2 linked regions of the Thermopolyspora flexuosa genome follow. The protein of the gene in region 1 binds, or shares a complex with, the protein of each later gene. Links are inferred from orthologs where the notes say so. Each region holds a gene or a part of one and is shown on either strand. Other genes may lie near its edges.

What was found.
Region 2: FHX40_RS15690 (region 1) and FHX40_RS14005 share a complex: the UniProt entries of both Bacillus subtilis proteins name them as parts of the possible RNA degradosome complex. The link is inferred for Thermopolyspora flexuosa from one-to-one orthologs.

Annotation. Positions count from the first base shown.
Region 1 is NZ_VFPQ01000001.1:3,702,687-3,711,191, forward strand. Bases 2,767-5,746 are described here. They hold FHX40_RS15690 (polyribonucleotide nucleotidyltransferase), read right to left. Parts: upstream 5,426-5,746; coding sequence 3,107-5,425; downstream 2,767-3,106. Other genes in these bases: FHX40_RS15685 (M16 family metallopeptidase), read right to left, coding at 2,767-3,089. In the rest of the region: FHX40_RS15675 (1,4-dihydroxy-2-naphthoate polyprenyltransferase), read left to right, coding at 14-883; dapB (4-hydroxy-tetrahydrodipicolinate reductase), read right to left, coding at 949-1,686; more of FHX40_RS15685, read right to left, coding at 1,767-2,766; rpsO (30S ribosomal protein S15), read right to left, coding at 5,758-6,027; FHX40_RS15700 (bifunctional riboflavin kinase/FAD synthetase), read right to left, coding at 6,266-7,276; tRNA pseudouridine(55) synthase TruB, read right to left, coding at 7,498-8,400; FHX40_RS15710 (DHH family phosphoesterase), read right to left, coding at 8,472-8,505. UniProt on the Bacillus subtilis protein: Involved in mRNA degradation. Catalyzes the phosphorolysis of single-stranded polyribonucleotides processively in the 3'- to 5'-direction. Necessary for competence development in Bacillus subtilis.
Region 2 is NZ_VFPQ01000001.1:3,316,285-3,324,718, forward strand. The notes cover bases 104-3,012. They hold FHX40_RS14005 (6-phosphofructokinase), read right to left. Parts: upstream 2,117-3,012; coding sequence 1,091-2,116; downstream 104-1,090. Other genes in these bases: FHX40_RS14000 (MHYT domain-containing protein), read left to right, coding at 104-978; FHX40_RS14010 (bifunctional helix-turn-helix transcriptional regulator/GNAT family N-acetyltransferase), read left to right, coding at 2,356-3,012. Also shown: more of FHX40_RS14000, read left to right, coding at 73-103; more of FHX40_RS14010, read left to right, coding at 3,013-3,264; FHX40_RS14015 (MMPL family transporter), read right to left, coding at 3,326-5,581; FHX40_RS14020 (TetR/AcrR family transcriptional regulator), read left to right, coding at 5,670-6,290; FHX40_RS14025 (alkaline phosphatase PhoX), read right to left, coding at 6,358-7,527; FHX40_RS14030 (Dps family protein), read right to left, coding at 7,805-8,272; FHX40_RS25830 (MerR family transcriptional regulator), read left to right, coding at 8,426-8,434. UniProt on the Bacillus subtilis protein: Catalyzes the phosphorylation of D-fructose 6-phosphate to fructose 1,6-bisphosphate by ATP, the first committing step of glycolysis.

The sequences.
Region 1 (8,505 bases):
GGAAAGGCAGACGTTGGCGACACCAGCTCAGTGGCTCGCGGGGGCCCGGCCGCGCACTCTCCCCGCCGCGATCGTGCCGGTCGCCGTCGGTACCGGAGTGGCCGCCGCCTACGGCGGAGTGGTCTGGTGGCGGGCGCTGACGGCCCTGTTCGTGGCCTTGGCGCTCCAGGTCGGGGTGAACTACGCCAACGACTACAGCGACGGTGTCCGCGGCACCGACGACCGGCGGGTCGGCCCGCTGCGGCTCGTCGGCTCCGGCGTCGCCCGGCCGCGTGAGGTGTTCGGCGCGGCGATGCTGTGCTTCCTCGCCGCCGCGGTCGCCGGGCTCGCCCTCGTGGTGGCCACCGGCGCGTGGTGGCTGCTGCTCGTCGGCGCGGCCGCGATCGCCGCGGCCTGGTTCTACACCGGCGGCTCCCGGCCGTACGGCTACCGCGCCCTCGGCGAGGTGTCGGTGTTCGTGTTCTTCGGCCTGGTCGCCGTGGCCGGCACCACGTACGTGCAGCTGGAATGGCTGCCCTGGACGGCGGTGGCCGCGGCGGTGCCCTGCGGCCTGCTCTCCTGCGCGCTGCTCGTGGTCAACAACCTGCGCGACCTGCGCACCGACGCGGCCGCGGGCAAGCGCACCATGGCCGTCGTGCTCGGCGACGTGCGCACCCGCACGCTCTACACCGCGTGCCTGCTGCTGCCGTTCGCGATCGCGCTCGTGCTCGTGCCGTGGCGGCCGTTCGCCGCGCTCGCCGTGCTCGCGATCCCGCTCGCCCTCGCCCCGGTGCGCGCCGTCCGCACCGGCGCGGTCGGGCCCGCGCTCATCACCACGCTGCAGCAGACCGGCCGCGTCCAGCTCGCCTTCGGCGCCCTGTTCACCGCGGGCCTGGCCCTGTGATGCGAGCGCTCCGGGCCGCCCGCCGGGCCCGGAGCCGCGCCTTCCGCTTCCTACAGGTCGAGTTCCTACAGGTCGAGCAGGTGCTCCAGCCCGACGGTGAGGCCGGGCAGCTCACGGATGCGCCGCACGCCGAGCAGCACCCCCGGCGTGAACGACGCCCGGCTCATCGTGTCGTGCCGGATCGTCAGCGTCTCGCCCTCGCCGCCGAGCAGCACCTCCTGGTGGGCGATGAGGGCGGCGAGCCGTACCGCGTGCACCCGCACGCCCTCGACCTCCGCGCCCCGCGCCCCGGGCAGCGCCGAGGTGGTCGCGTCCGGCGACGGTCCCCGTCCCGCCGCGCGCCGCGCCTCGGCGACGAGCTCCGCGGTACGGCGGGCCGTACCGGACGGCGCGTCGGCCTTGTTCGGGTGATGCAGCTCCACGATCTCGACCGAGTCGAAGTAGCGGGCCGCCTTCTGGGCGAAGTGCATCATCAGCACCGCCCCGATGCCGAAGTTCGGGGCGATCAGCACGTTGACGCCCTCGTGCTCGCGGAGCCACCCGCGGACCGTCTCCAGCCGCTCGGCGTCGAACCCGGTGGTGCCCACCACCGCGTGCAGCCCGTGCGAGATGCACCAGTGGAGGTTGTCCATGACCACGTCCGGGTGGGTGAAGTCCACCACCACCTCGGCCGCGGTCAGCGCCTCCCGCGGATCGCCCTTGTCCACGGCGGCCACGAGCTCCATGTCCTCGGCCGCCTCGACCGCCTTACAGACCTCGACACCGACGCGCCCACGCGCGCCCAGCACACCTACCCGAATCACGAGCCCCAAGCGTATCCGCTTTCCCCGCGGACGCTCGCTCGGGACCGGCCCGGGCGGCCGGACGCGCGCGGAGACGGCGGTCAGGCGATGTAGTCGGAGAAGTCCCGGCCGGCGTACGGGCCGATCACCGCGAGGGTGAGCGGCCGGTTGAGCACCTCCCGGGCCACCGCCGCGACGTCCTCGGGGGTGACCGCGTCGATGCGGCGCAGCACCTCGTCGACCGGCATGAGCCCGTCGTAGACCAGCTCGCTCTTGCCGATCCGGGACATGCGCGAGCCGGTGTCCTCCAGGCCGAGCACGAGGCCGCCGCGCATCTGGCCCTTGCCGCGGACGATCTCCTCCTCGGTGAGGCCCTCGGCGACCACCCGGGCCAGCTCGTCCCGGCAGATCTTCAGCACCTCGTCGATCTTCGAGGGCAGGCAGCCCACGTAGATGCCGAACTGGCCGGTGTCCGCGTACTGGGAGGTGTAGCTGTACGCCGAGTAGGCCAGGCCGCGCTTCTCCCGGATCTCCTGGAAGAGCCGGGACGACATGCCGCCGCCGAGCGCCGCGTTGAGCACCCCGAGGGCGAACCGCCGGTCGTCGGTGCGGGCCAGGCCGGTGGTGCCGAGCACGAGGTTCGCCTGCTCGGTGGGCCGGTCGAGCACCCGCACCCCGGACCGGAACGGCACGCCGGGCCCGGACAGCCGCGGCGGCGCGGGCGGCGCGTCGCCCTCGAGCGCGCCCACCCGGTCGTACGCCTCGGCGACGAGCTCGACCACCCGGTCGTGGTCGACCCCGCCCGCCACCGAGACCACGGTCCGCGGCGGCCGGTAGAACCGGTGGTAGTACTCGGCGATGCGGTCCCGGGTGAGCGCGTTGATCGACTTGACCGTGCCGAGGATCGGCCGCCCGATCGGCGTGTCGCCGTACAGCTCGGCGGAGAACTGCTCGTGCACGACGTCGGACGGGTCGTCGTCGTGCATGGCGATCTCCTCGAGGATCACCGCCCGCTCGGACTCCACGTCCTCGGGGGTGATCAGCGAGGAGGTCACCAGGTCGGCGAGCACGTCGATGGCGAGCGGCAGGTCCTCGTCGAGCACCCGGGCGTAGTAGCAGGTGTACTCCTTGGCGGTGAAGGCGTTGATCTCGCCGCCGATGCCCTCGATCGCCGCGGAGATCTCCAGTGCGTTCCGCCGGGGCGTGCCCTTGAACAGCAGGTGCTCCAGGAAGTGGGTGGCCCCCATGTGCTCGGGGGCCTCGTCCCGCGACCCGATGCCGACCCACATGCCGACCGAGACGCTGCGCACGGCCGGCATGGTCTCGGTCACCACCCGGAGCCCGCCGGGGAGAACGGTGCGGCGGACCACCCCGGCACCGTTCTCGCCGTCGTGGAGAGTGATCGTGTTCAGTGGTCGTTTCACGTCAGTGCCGGACGCAATCAGGAGTTGCCCTCGTTGCGCGCGCCACGGGAGCGGGTACGGCGCCGCCGCCCGGTGGACGACGACTCGCCCTGCTCGGCACCGCCGCCGCCCGCCTTCGCGGCCGCGCCGGCCTTCGCCGCTTCCTTCTCCTTGGCCTTCTTCGCCTCGGCCTCGATCACCTCGACCGGGACGAGGGAGAGCTTGCCGCGCGGGTCGATCTCGGCGATCTCCACCTGGATCTTCTCGCCGACGCTCATCACGTCCTCGACGTTGTCGATGCGCTTGCCGCCGTGCAGCTTGCGGATCTGCGAGACGTGCAGCAGGCCGTCCTTGCCCGGCAGCAGCGAGACGAACGCGCCGAACGCGGCGATCTTGACGACGGTGCCGAGGTAGCGCTCGCCGACCTCGGGCATGTGCGGGTTGGCGATCGCGTTGATCGCCGCCCGGGCGGCCTCGGCGGACGGGCCGTCGGTGGCGCCGATGTAGATGGTGCCGTCGTCCTCGATGGTGATCTCGGCGCCGGTCTCGTCCTGGATCTGGTTGATCATCTTGCCCTTCGGGCCGATGACCTCGCCGATCTTGTCGACCGGGACCTTGATCGTGATGATCCGCGGCGCGGTCGGGTTCATCTCGGCCGGGGCGTCGATCGCCTCGCGCATCACGTCGAGGATCGCCAGCCGGGCCGCCTTCGCCTGCTTGAGCGCGCCCGCGAGCACCTCGGCCGGGATGCCGTCGAGCTTGGTGTCGAGCTGCAGCGCGGTGATGATGTCCCGGGTGCCGGCGACCTTGAAGTCCATGTCACCGAACGCGTCCTCGGCGCCGAGGATGTCGGTGAGCGTGACGTACTGGCCGTTCTCGTAGATGAGGCCCATCGCGATGCCGGCGACCATGTCCTTCAGCGGCACACCGGCGTCGAGCAGCGACATCGTGGACGCGCACACCGAGCCCATCGAGGTCGAGCCGTTCGACCCGAGCGCCTCGGAGACCTGCCGGATCGCGTACGGGAACTCCTCGCGCGACGGCAGCACGGGGATGAGCGCCCGCTCGGCGAGCGCGCCGTGCCCGATCTCCCGCCGCTTCGGCGAGCCCACCCGGCCGGTCTCGCCGGTCGAGTACGGCGGCATGTTGTAGTTGTGCATGTAGCGCTTGGTGCGCTCGGGGCTGAGCGAGTCGATCATCTGCTCCATGCGGAGCATGTTGAGCGTGGTGATGCCGAGGATCTGGGTCTCACCGCGCTCGAACAGCGCCGAGCCGTGCACCCGCGGCACCACGTGCACCTCGGCGTTGAGCTGCCGGATGTCCTTGGGCCCGCGGCCGTCGATGCGCACGCCCTCGTTGATGATCCGCTCGCGGATGAGCTTCTTGGTGAGCGCCCGGAACGCGGCGGCGATCTCCTTCTCCCGGCCCTCGAAGTCGGCGAGCAGCTTCTCCGCGGCGAGCGCCCGGACCCGCTCCAGCTCGGCCTCCCGCTCCTGCTTGGAGGGGATGGTGAGCGCCGCGGCGAGCTCGCTGCGGACCGCGTTCACGACCGCCTCGTAGGCGTCCTCGTGGTAGTCGATGAACAGCGGGTACTCGACCGGCTCCTTGCCGGCCACCTCGGCGAGCCGGGTCTGCGCGTCGCACAGCACCTTGATGAACGGCTTGGCGGCCTCGAGGCCCTCGGCGACCCGCTGCTCGTCCGGCGGGGTCCCGCCCTCCTCGATGAGCTGCAGCGTGTTCTTGGTGGACTCCGCCTCCACCATCATGATCGCGACGTCGCCGTCCTCGAGCACCCGGCCCGCGACGACCATGTCGAACGTCGCCCGCTCCAGCTCGCTGTGGGTCGGGAACGCCACCCACTGGCCCTCGATCAGCGCCACGCGCACCCCGCCGATCGGGCCGGAGAACGGCAGGCCCGCGAGCTGGGTCGACATCGACGCGGCGTTGATCGCCACCACGTCGTACAGGTGGTCGGGGTGGAGCGCGAGGATCGTCGCGATGATCTGGATCTCGTTGCGCAGGCCCTTGGCGAAGCTCGGCCGCAGCGGCCGGTCGATCAGCCGGCAGGTGAGGATCGCGTCCTCGGACGGCCGGCCCTCACGGCGGAAGAACGAGCCGGGGATGCGGCCCGCGGCGTACATCCGCTCCTCGACGTCGACGGTGAGCGGGAAGAAGTCGAGCGCCTCCTTGGGCTGCTTGGAGACCGTGGTGGCGGACAGCACCATGGTCTCGTCGTCGAGGTAGGCGACCGCGCTTCCCGCCGCCTGGCGGGCGAGCCGTCCGGTCTCGAACCGGACGACGCGCGTGCCGAAGGAGCCGTTGTCGATGACGGCCTCTGTGGTGTGGACTCCCTCCACGGGGGACCTCCTTCTCGGGTTGGTCTCCCCGCGCCCGGCGCACTCGCCTGCTCCCCGTCAAGTGCAGCGCCGGTCTTCGATCGAAGCACCCGGTCTGTACGGCGGTAGCCGTGACCATCCGGAGGCCACTACCGAGGACCGGCCCTCCGACTCCGCGGGAACGCGCCAGCGCGGACGCGGGGCACTGTCTGTTCAGTTGTGTTGTCCCTACGGCCCAGTCTGCTCAAAAAGTGGGTCATTTAACGGGCGCGACGCGCCGTGGACCCACACCAGACCGGTATTTGACCGGATACGAGTGAGGGGGCGACCCGACCGCCGCCCCCTTGGCCACTCTATCGGCGCAGGCCAAGCCGCTCGATCAGCGACCGATACCGCTCGATGTCCCGCGACTGCAGGTACTTCAGCAGCCGGCGGCGCCGGCCGACCAGCAGCAGCAGACCGCGGCGGCTGTGGTGGTCGTGCTTGTGCACCTTGAGGTGCTCGGTGAGCTCCTGGATGCGCCGGGTCAGCAGCGCGACCTGGACCTCCGGCGACCCGGTGTCGTTCTCCCCGGTGCCGAACTCCTCAATGATCTTCTTCTTCGTGGCGGTGTCGAGCGACACGGCTCTCCTTAGTCCTCTATGGGCACACCAGAACACACGATGACCGTCGAACGACCGTGTGTGCCTACAGTCGCCGACCGGGAGTCGGCGGACGGCGCAGGACGCGCCGTTGCACAGCCGACATGCAAGGCTACCATCCTGCCACACCCGGCAGCATCTTACCGATCGCCCCGGGATCGCCGCGAAGCTTGCCGTCGATCTCCCGCCACACCGCCGATCTTGCGGTTCCGGCGGCGGGTCAGCGCTCGGCCGTGCCGGACTCAGTGCCGGACTCAGTGCCGGACCGGGCGCCGGGCTGCGCGGTGAGCTCGCGGGTGCGCTCGATGTCCCGCCGCATCTGCTCGATCAGCGCCTCCACGCTGTCGAACCTGAGGTTGTCGCGCAGCCGGTAGCCGAAGTCGACGGCGACGTGCGCGCCGTACAGGTCGAGGTCGTCGCGGTCGAGCGCGTGCGCCTCGACGGTGCGCTCCACCCCGGCGAAGGTGGGGTTGGTGCCCACCGAGATCGCCGCCGGCCAGCGCTCCCCCGGGTACGCGGGCGGGATGCCCGCCACCTCGATGCACTGCAGCCACCCGGCGTAGACGCCGTCGGCCGGGATCGCGGTCCGCTCCGGCGGCTCGACGTTCGCGGTCGGCACGCCGAGGGCGCGGCCCCGCTGGAAGCCGCGCACCACCACGCCCTCGACCCGGTGCGGGCGGCCGAGCGCCTCGGCGGCGCCCGCCACGTCCCCGGCCGCGAGCCGTTCCCGGATCAGCGTGGACGAGATCGTCTCACCGTTGCTCACCAGCGGCACACCCTCGGCGACGAAGTCGTACTTCTCCCCCAGCTCCCGCAGCGTCTCCACGTCGCCCGCCGCCTTGTGGCCGAACCGGAAATTCTCCCCCACCACCAGGCCCGCGACCTTGAGCCGGTCGACGAGCACCGACTGCACGAACTCGTCCGGGGACATCTTGGAGAACTCGAGCGTGAACGGGAGCGTGCACACCGCGTCGACGCCGAGCTCGGCGAGCAGCTCGCCGCGGTACCGCGGGGTGGTGAGGCGGGGCGTCTGGGTGCCGGGGCGCACCACCTCGTCCGGATGCGGGTCGAAGGTGACGACCACCGCGGGCAGGTTGAGCCTGCGCGCCATCTCGACCGCGCGCCGCACCATGCCCTGGTGGCCGCGGTGGACTCCGTCGAACACACCGATCGTGACGACGGATCTGCCCCAGCCCTCGGGCACGTCGTCGAGTCCGTGCCAGAACTCCACCTTGACCTCGTTCCCTTCGGATTGTCGGTCGGCCCTCACCAGCGTGCCACGTTCCCGTCGGCGGCCCCGCACCGGGTGCGCGCGACTCCCCTCCAGGGTCGCATCATCGGGGCCGTTTCCCCCAGAGGCCGGGCTCCCCACGGGAAGCGTACGTCCGGCCTCGTGTTGCCGCGGGCCGTACCGCCCGCCCCGGCCGACGCCGGGGCCTTCTCGCGGCGGTGTCAGGGAACGAAGACGGCCAGGGGCCGGGCCTGCCCGCCCCGTTCCTCGACCAATGCCAGAAGCGTACCGTCCGGGGCGAACACCCCGACCGGCCCGGGGCCGAGCCCGGCCGCGGGCAGCCGCCCGCCGTGCGCGATCACGCGGGCCTGCTCGGCGGTCACCTCCCGGCGCGGGAACGCCGCGGCCACCGCCTCGCCGATCGGCATGATCTCGCACGACCGGGACAGCTGCTCGATCGTGCGCGCCTGCGCCAGCGAGTACGGCCCGACCCGGGTGCGCCGCAGGTAGGTGAGGTGGCCGCCCACGCCGAGCCGTTCCCCCAGGTCGCGGGCGAGCGCGCGGATGTAGGTGCCGCTCGAGCAGTGCACCGTCACGTCCACGTCCACGATCTTCGTCGCGGTGGCGGCGTCCTCGCCGGGCCGGAAGGCGGTGACCTCGAAGGAGTGCACGGTCACCGGGCGGGCGGTCAGCTCGACCTCCTCCCCGGCGCGGGCGCGCCGGTAGGCCCGCTGCCCGTTCACCTTGATCGCGCTGACCTGCGGCGGGATCTGCATGATCGTGCCGGTGAGCTCGGCCACGCCCGCGGCCACCGCCTCGGGCGTGACGCCCGCCGCCGAGGTCACCGCGACCACCTCGCCGTCGGCGTCGTCGGTGTTGGTGGACACCCCGAGCCGGATGGTGCCGTCGTACACCTTCTCGGTGAGCGCCAGGTGGCCGAGCAGCCGGGTCGCCTTCTCCACGCCGACGACGAGCACGCCGGTCGCCATCGGGTCGAGGGTGCCGGCGTGGCCCACCCGGCGGGTGCCGGCGAGCCGGCGCAGCTTGCTCACCACGTCGTGGGACGTCCAGCCGGCCGGCTTGTCGACGATGATCAGGCCGCTTGCGGGCGTGGGCGCCTTCATCGGAACGGATCGCACCTTTCGGATCGGGTCGGGCGTCGGATCGCTGACGGAACGCATGCCGCGCGGGGCGGTCACATCCGGGTGAGCAACGGCCGCAGCAGGGCC
Region 2 (8,434 bases), 390 kb from region 1 along the record:
GAAAAGAGTTCGGCCATGCATCACATCAACCACTTCTCCCAAGGGTTGATCACGCCCTTGCTCGGATATGCCATGTCCGTCGTCGGCTCCCTGCTGGGATTGCTGTTCGCGGCGCGGGCCCGCAGCACCGAAGGGGCCGCGCGGGTGCGCCGGCTCGCCGGCTCCGCGCTCGCCCTCGGCGGCACCGGCATCTGGGTGATGCACTTCATCGCGATGATGGGCTTCTCGGTGAGCGGGGCCACGATCCGTTACGACGTCATGCTCACCGCGGCCTCGGCCGTCGTGGCGGTCGTGGTCGTCGGCGCCGGGCTGCTGCTCGTCTCGTACGGCGGGACCCGTCCGGCCCCGCTGCTCGGCGGCGGCCTGCTCACCGGCTGCGGCGTCGCGTCGATGCACTACCTGGGCATGGCCGCGATGAACACCACGGTGAGGCTCTCCTACGACCCGGTCACCGTCGTGCTGTCGGTGGTGATCGCGGTCGCGGCGGCCACGGTCGCGCTGTGGTTCAGCCTGCGGGTGCGCGGGAGGCTGCTCACGCTCGGCGCGGCGCTGCTCATGGGCGTCGCCGTGACCGGCATGCACTACACCGGCATGTTCGCGATGAGCGTCACCGGGACCGGGTCCTCCGAGCCGCCGCCGGGCGCGGCCCCGATCGACTTCCTGGTCCCGCTGCTGGTCGGGATCAGCCTGCTCACCATCGGCCTGCTCATGGCCGTGATGCTCTCGCCATCGGAGAAGGAGCTGCGCAGCGAGGCCGAGCTGCTCGCGCGCATCGAGCGGCGCCGGGAGCAGGAGGACCCGCCGCCGGCGACCGGGGGCCGGCACCGCGGCCCCGCGGTACGGCACGGCGGGCCGCAGCCGCAGCGGCGGGCCGGCCGTACCCCGGCGTCCGGGCCCGGGTGGCCCGGGAACGGCGGCCCGGGTGCCGCCGGGCCGGACGACCGGCCGTCGCTGTTCGATCCCCGGTCCCGTCCCTGACCCGGGCCGGCCGGCACCGGCGTGGTGACGCCGGCAGGCCGTTCACGCACCGACCCGGCGCCGGCACGGGGCCGGACGCCGGGTCGGTCACGCGTGGTGCACCGCGGCCGGATCAGCCGAAGAAGACCTCGGCCTCCTCGTAACGCTCCACCGGGACGAGCTTGAGCTGGTCGACCGCCTCCTCGAGGCCTACGCGGACGATCTCGGTGCCGCGCAGCGCGACCATCTTGCCGAAGTCGCCGTCCTGCACCGCGTCGATCGCGTGCAGGCCGAACCGGGTGGCGAGCACGCGGTCGAAGGCGCTCGGGGTGCCACCGCGCTGGATGTGGCCGAGCACGGTGGTGCGGGCCTCCTTGCCGGTGCGCTTCTCGATCTCCTTGGCGAGTTGCTCGCCGATGCCGCCGAGGCGGACGTGGCCGAACGCGTCGAGCTCGTTGCTCTGCAGCGCCATCTGGCCCTCGATCGGGTGCGCGCCCTCGGCGACGACGATGATCGGGGCGTAGCGGGTCTTGAACCGGCTCTCGACATAGGCGCAGACCTTGTCGATGTCGAACGGCTTCTCCGGGATGAGGATGACGTTCGCGCCCGCGGCCATACCGGCGTGCAGCGCGATCCAGCCCGCGTGCCGGCCCATGACCTCGCAGATCAGCGCCCGGTGGTGGGACTCGGCGGTGGTGTGCAGCCGGTCGATCGCCTCGGTGGCGATGTTCACCGCGGTGTCGAAGCCGAAGGTGTAATCGGTGGCGTTGAGGTCGTTGTCGATCGTCTTCGGCACGCCGACGACCTTCACGCCGCTCTCGAACAGCTTGCGCGCCACACCGAGGGTGTCCTCGCCGCCGATCGCGATGAGGGCGTCGACGCCGTTCTTCTCCAGGTTCTCCTTGATCCGCTCGACGCCGTTCTCGATCTTCATCGGGTTCGTCCGGGACGAGCCGAGAATGGTGCCGCCACGGGGCAGGATGCCGCGGACCGCCTCGATGTCGAGCGGCATCGTGTCGTTCTCCAGCGGACCGCGCCAGCCGTCGCGGAACCCGACGAACTCGTGGCCGTACACGCTGATCCCCTTACGGACCACGGCCCGGATCACTGCGTTGAGACCGGGGCAGTCGCCGCCCCCGGTGAGCACACCTATGCGCATTGCGGGTTCCTCCCGATGGATCTCACAGATCGGTTCTGTTGGTCACGGCGGTCCATCCCGCCGGCCGACGCCTGGTCCGGCACGTCCCCCACACGCTGCCCGGCAGCGGGCAGGCGACACGGACGGACAACGCTACCGAATTGTGCCCTACACCAGGGGATTGGTCTAGACCAAACGGTGACACGACGAGAATCAGGACTTTATACTTGACTGAGTCAACGAATTAGTTGAGGTGGGCAGTGGATCAAGTCGCCGCCATCCGTGCCTTCAACCGCTTCTACACCCGGCACCTCGGGGTCCTGTCCGCCGGGCTGCTGGACACCCCCTACTCCCTCACCGAGGCCAGGATCCTGTTCGAGATCGGGCTGCGGGACGCCTGCGAGACCGGCGAGCTGCGCCGGATGCTCGGCCTCGACGCCGGATACCTCAGCCGCATCCTGTCCCGGTTCGAGGCCGACGGCCTGGTCACCCGGGAGCGCTCCGCCACCGACGGCCGCCGGCAGATCATCCGGCTCACCGACGCGGGGCGTGCCGCCCGCGCCATGCTCGACGAGCGCGCCGCCGCGCAGATCCGCGCCTTCCTCGACCCGCTTCCGGAGGAGGAGCGGCGGCGGCTCGTCGCGGCGATGGGGACGATCCGGGATATCCTCGAGGGCGCCCGCCCGGCCGGGCCGTACCTGCTCCGTCCGCCCCGGCCCGGCGACCTCGGCTGGGTGGTGTACCGGCACGGCGCGCTCTACCACGACGAGTACGGGTGGGACGAGACCTTCGAGCGACTCGTCCTCGGCATCGTGAACGACTACGTCGCCGCCCAGGGCGACAAGGGCCAGGCGGGCTGGGTCGCCGAGCTGGACGGCGAGCCGGTCGGGTTCATCGCCTGCATGCGCCAGGACGCCCGGACCGCGCAGCTGCGGCTGCTCCTCGTCGAGCCCTCCGCGCGGGGCATGGGCATCGGCTCCCGGCTGGTGGACGAGTGCCTGCGCTTCGCGCGCACCGCGGGCTACTCGCGCATCACGCTCATGACCTACGACGTGCTCGCCGACGCCCGGCGCATCTACCGGCGCGCGGGCTTCGAGCTGGAGAGCGAGACGCCGGAGCGCGCGTTCGGCAAGGACATGGTCCGCCAGACGTGGTCCCGCGACCTGTGACGCCGGTACGGCCACCGCCGCCGCGGGTGACCGCGCCGGGCCACCCGCGGCGACGCCGGCGTCAGGGGCGGGCCGCCGCCTCCGGGCGCGGGTCCGGGACGGGCGCCGCCGCGGGCTCGGGCCGCAGGCCGGACAGCCGGCGCAGCGGCCCGGGGGCCCACCAGTTGGCCCGGCCCGCCAGGCGCATCGCCGCGGGCACCAGGATCGCGCGGATCACCGTGGCGTCGACGAGCACCGCGACGGCCACGCCGACGCCGAGCATCTGCACGAAGACCACCTGCGCCGTGCCGTACGCCGCGAACGAGAGGGCGAGGATCCCGCCCGCGGCCGTGATCAGCGGCCCGCCGTGGCGCAGCCCGGCGGCGACGGCGGTCTCGGTGTCGCCGGTGCGCCGGTACTCCTCGGTGATCCGGGACAGCAGGAACACCTCGTAGTCCATGGACAGGCCGTAGGCGACGCAGAGCATCAGGATCGGGATGCTCGGGTCGACGCTGCCGGTCGGCGTGAACCCCAGCACTCCCGACAGGTTGCCCTCCTGGTAGACCCACACGATGACGCCGAACATCACCGCCAGGCTGAGCGCGTTGAGCACCGCCGCCTTCAGCGGGATCAGCAGGCTGCCGGTGAGCCGGAACAGCACGGCGAAGGTGACCGCGAACATCAGGCCGAGCGCCCACGGCAGCCGGTCCACCACCGAGGCCCGGTAGTCGGCGAGCTCGGCCGGATAGCCGCCGACCAGGACCGGGAACGGCGCGGGCTGGGCGCGCACCCGGTCGACCAGCCGGACCGGATCGGCGGCCATCGCCTCGGCCGACGGGACCACCGACAGCCAGGTCCCCTCGCCGCCGTCGCGGGGCCGGAACCGGCCGACATCGCCGTCGCCGACCCGGGCCCCGCCGGCGTAGGAGCCCGCGGCCGAGTCGACCTGCGCGACGCCGGGCAGCCGGGACAGCGCCGCCGCGTACCCGGCCACCGCGTCGCGGTCCACGGCCGCGCCGGGCGCGGAGACCACCTGCAGCGCGTCGGTCTCCTCGGCCGGGAAGGCGGCGCGGACGATCTCCTGGGTCTGCCGGGCGGGGGCGGAGGCGGGCAGGATGCGGTCGTCGGCCACCCCGAACCGCAGCCCGAGCACCGGCGAGGCGAGCAGCAGCAGGGCCGCGGCCGCGACGCCCCCGAAGGCGAGCGGCCGCCGCATCACCCGGGCGGCGAGGCCGGTCCAGAACCCGCCGCGCGCGACCGGCTCCGCGGCGTGTCCGCCGGCGTGGCCGCCCCGGGGCAGTACGGCACCGCCTGTCACGGCCAGCACCGCGGGCAGCACGACGAGCGACGCGACCACCCCGCCGACCACGACCGCGATCCCGGCGTAGGCGAACGAGCGCAGGAAGTCGAACGGCAGCACCAGCAGCACGGCGAGCGACGCGGCCACCGTGGCCCCGCTGAAGATCACCGTGTGCCCGGCGTGCTCCACCGCGCGGGCGACGGCCTCCTGCCGCTCGCGGCCGTGCCGTACCTCCTCGCGGAAGCGGGAGACCACGAACAGCGCGTGGTCGACGCCGAGGCCGAGCCCCATCGCCAGCGTGAGGTTGAGCGCGAACGTGGAGATGTCGGTGAACAGCAGCGGGATGCGGAGCAGCGCCAGCCCGATCACCATGGCGAACAGGCCCGCCGCGATCGGCAGCACGGCGGCGAGGATGCGGCGCAGGTAGAGCCAGAGCAGCAGGAAGACGAGCGGGAAGATGACCAGCTCGGCGCGGAGGAAGTCCTGCCGGGCCAGCGGCACGGTCTGGCGGAACACCTCCTCGCCGCCGCCCGCGCGCACCTCGATCGCGTGGTCGCCGCGGGTCACCTCGGGCAGCAGCGCGGGCAGGATCCGGGCCCGCACGTGGTCGGCGTCCCCGGGGATGCGGGCGAGGATCAGGGCGTGGCGGCCGTCGGTGCTGCGCAGCGTGGCCGGGGCGCCGCGGGTCCAGTACGAGGCCGCCTCGGCCACCCCCTCGAAGGCGGCCACCCGGGCGGTGAGCGCCCGGCCGGAGGCCGCGACCTGTGGGTCGTCCACGTCCCCGCGGCGGGCGGTGACCAGCAGGATCAGGTCGGCCCCGCCGGTGCCGAAGCGTTCGGCGAGCTGGGCGGCGGTGCGGTCCGACTCCGACCCGGGCGCCTCGAAGCGGGCGAGCGACAGCGCGCCCACGGTGCCCGCGGCGAGCACGCCCGCGACCACGGCGGCGACCAGCGAGCACAGCAGCACGAGGCGGCGCCGCCGCACCGCCCACCACCCGAGGCGGCGCAGCGGATGGCCCCGCCGGGTCCTGTTCTCCATGACTCCCCCGCGAAACTCGGTAAAGTACTCGTATTTGGTGGACCCAGAAATACAAGTAAACACTCGTGTTTGTCAACGGGGGTGGCGCATGCCCGAGCAGCGGCGGCCGGTGCGGCGGCAGGCCCGCGGGCTGAAACGCATGGAGGCGATCCTGGACGCGGCCGAGCAGGTGATCGAGGAGGTCGGGTACGCCGACGCCACGACGAACGCGATCGCCGCCCGGGCCGGGATCTCACCGGGGTCGCTCTACCAGTTCTTCCGCAACAAGGAGGAGATCCTCGACGGCCTGCTCGAGCGCTTCACCACCGGCCGCAAGCGGTTCTGGGACACCTACTTCACCCCGGAGACCGAGCGGCTGCCCCTGCCCGAGCTGGTCGACAAGGTGATCGACGCCGCCGTCGGGTTCAAGCGCGCCCACCCGGCCTACTGGTCCCTGCTGTACGGCTCGGCGATCGCCGACCGCCTGGCCGAGGCGTCGGCGCGGCTGCACGCCGACCTCGCCGGGCTGTTCGCCGAGGTGCTCGGCCGGCGCGCCCCGCACCTGCCCGCACAGCGCCGCCTCGCGATCGCCGGCATGGTGCTCGCCACGGTGACCGCGGTGATGCCGCGCATCGTCGAGGCCGACCCCGCCCGCGCCGGCGAGCTCACCGCCGAGCTGAAGGCCATGCTCACCGCCTACCTCACCGCGGCCCTGGCGCCCGGGCGGTGAGCAGGACGCACAAAGCCCGCCGGCCGAACCGGCCGACGGGCTTGCCGATACGAGAGGGCGCGCGACCTCAGCCGCGGCCGATGCGCCCGAACGGGCCGCTCACCGCGTAGGTGACGCCGCCGGTGCCGGACGCCGGCCCCGCGGCCCCGCGCTGCGAGGAGAAGTAGAGGTGCCGGCCGTCCGGCGAGAACGCCAGGCCGGTGATGGCCGAGGAGTCGTGGCCGGTGACCCGGAGGAACGGCGCGGCGGTGCCGTCGGCGGTCAGCACGTCGATGGTCATGCCGTCGCCCGCCACGAACAGCTCACCCGTGTCGCCGACCAGGGCCGGGATGAGCGACGCGGCGTCGGAGGTGGCCTCGAGGCGGTGGTGCACCGCGTCGTACGACCACACCAGCCCGTCGGCGGTGACGAACCGGCACACGCCGTCCGCGAAGTGGCAGCCGGCGGGGCGCTCGAACCGCCGGGCGCCGGGCACCTGGCTGCGCACCGGTTCGATCAGGCCGGCCGGGTTGGGCACCCGCCGCCAGACGATCGGCCCGGCCCCGGCGGGGGCGGTGACGAGGACCTCCAGCGTCCCGGAGGTCAGGTCGCCCCACTCGTCAGGGACGAACCGGTAGAAGCAGCCGTCCGGCTCGTCCTCGGTGAGGTACACGACCCGGCGGTCCGGGTCGCACGCCAGGCTCGAGTGGGTGAGCCGCCCCATGGACAGGCGGGGCATCGCCGCCGCCGTGCCGTACGGGTCGCATTCGAAGATCCGGCCGCCGGGGATCGCCTCGCCGGACAACCAGGTGTGCCAGGGCGTGGCGCAGCCCACGCCGTTGAAGCTGGTGCCGGAGAGGATGCGGTAGGCGCCGCGCGCCGTCCCGTCGGGCGCGAAGCGGATCGCGGTGACCCCGCCGAGCAGCGAGGTCTCCGAGTTGGAGACGTAGATCCACTCGTCGCCGTCGGGGAAGCAGGCGCCGCCGTCGGGCGCCGAATGCCACACCACGCCCGCGGTCTTGTACCCCGAGCGCGCGATCACCCGTACGGTGAACCCCTCGGGTACGGCGATGCCGTTCTCGTCGGGGGCGCGCAGCGGGCCGTAGGGGCCGTTGCGGGAGTGCGGGCGGGCGGCGGCGAGCACCGCTCGCCACAGCGGGCCATCGGCCGCGGTGTGCCGGATGGCGGAGGCGGTCGCGCGTCTCCCGCCGGGCGGCGCAGCGAGCGCCCCCGGCCGGGCTGAACTGCTGCGGGACATGCTCTCTCCCCCAGAGCACTCGGCGACGGACGCCGGCCGGATCGGGCGTCCAGACACACGCTACGCCTGTGCTCCGGCACCATGGGGGATTTCGGGTGAACGATGCGTGTTTCTTGCACCCTGCTCCGCCGCACCGCCCGGCCGGGTGCGGGGTGAGGGGCGTCCCGCGGCGCCCCGCCCCGCATCCCGCGTACGCTCCGTGCCGGGCGGATGCCGGTGGGTGAAGGGCGCGTCACCTCGCAGCGTCACCTCGCAGCGTCACCTCAAGATGGCCCGGTCAGCGCTGGGCCTGCATCATCCAGTGCTGCTGCTCGAGGTCCTGGGCGGCCTCGATGAGCAGGTCCTGGGTGACCGGGTCGGGCTGCTCGGTCCGGTCCACGCGCTCGCGCATGCGCCGTACGCAGCCCTCGAGGATGTCGGTGAACGCCTCGACGACCTGCGTGTCCTGGAGGTAACCGGCGTTGAGCTGCTTGAGCTGGGTCTCGCGGGCAACGGTGCCGCAGCGGCCGTCCGGGTTCACGCCGATGGCGATCGCCCGCTCGGCCACCCGGTCGGTGTGCTTGCGCGCCACGTCGACGATCTCGTCGAGCTGGAGGTGGAGCGAGCGGAAGTTGCGGCCCACGAGGTTCCAGTGCGCCTGCTTGGCGAGCAGCGACAGGTCGATGAGATCGATCAGCGCACCCTGCAGGCATTCGCCGACTATCTTGCGGTCGCTGTCGTTGAGGGGGCTGGTGATCGCCGACATGGGTCCTCCCGTGTTGGTCCTGGGCTTCGCCGCCGGATACCGGCCACCCGGCGGGTCCTCCGCCGCCTACCCGGGCGGTTCTCCGTTATGCGTCCGCCCGCGGAGCGCATCCTGACATTGACAGTGTCATAATGACAGTGTCATTGTTGGGGTATGAGCGAG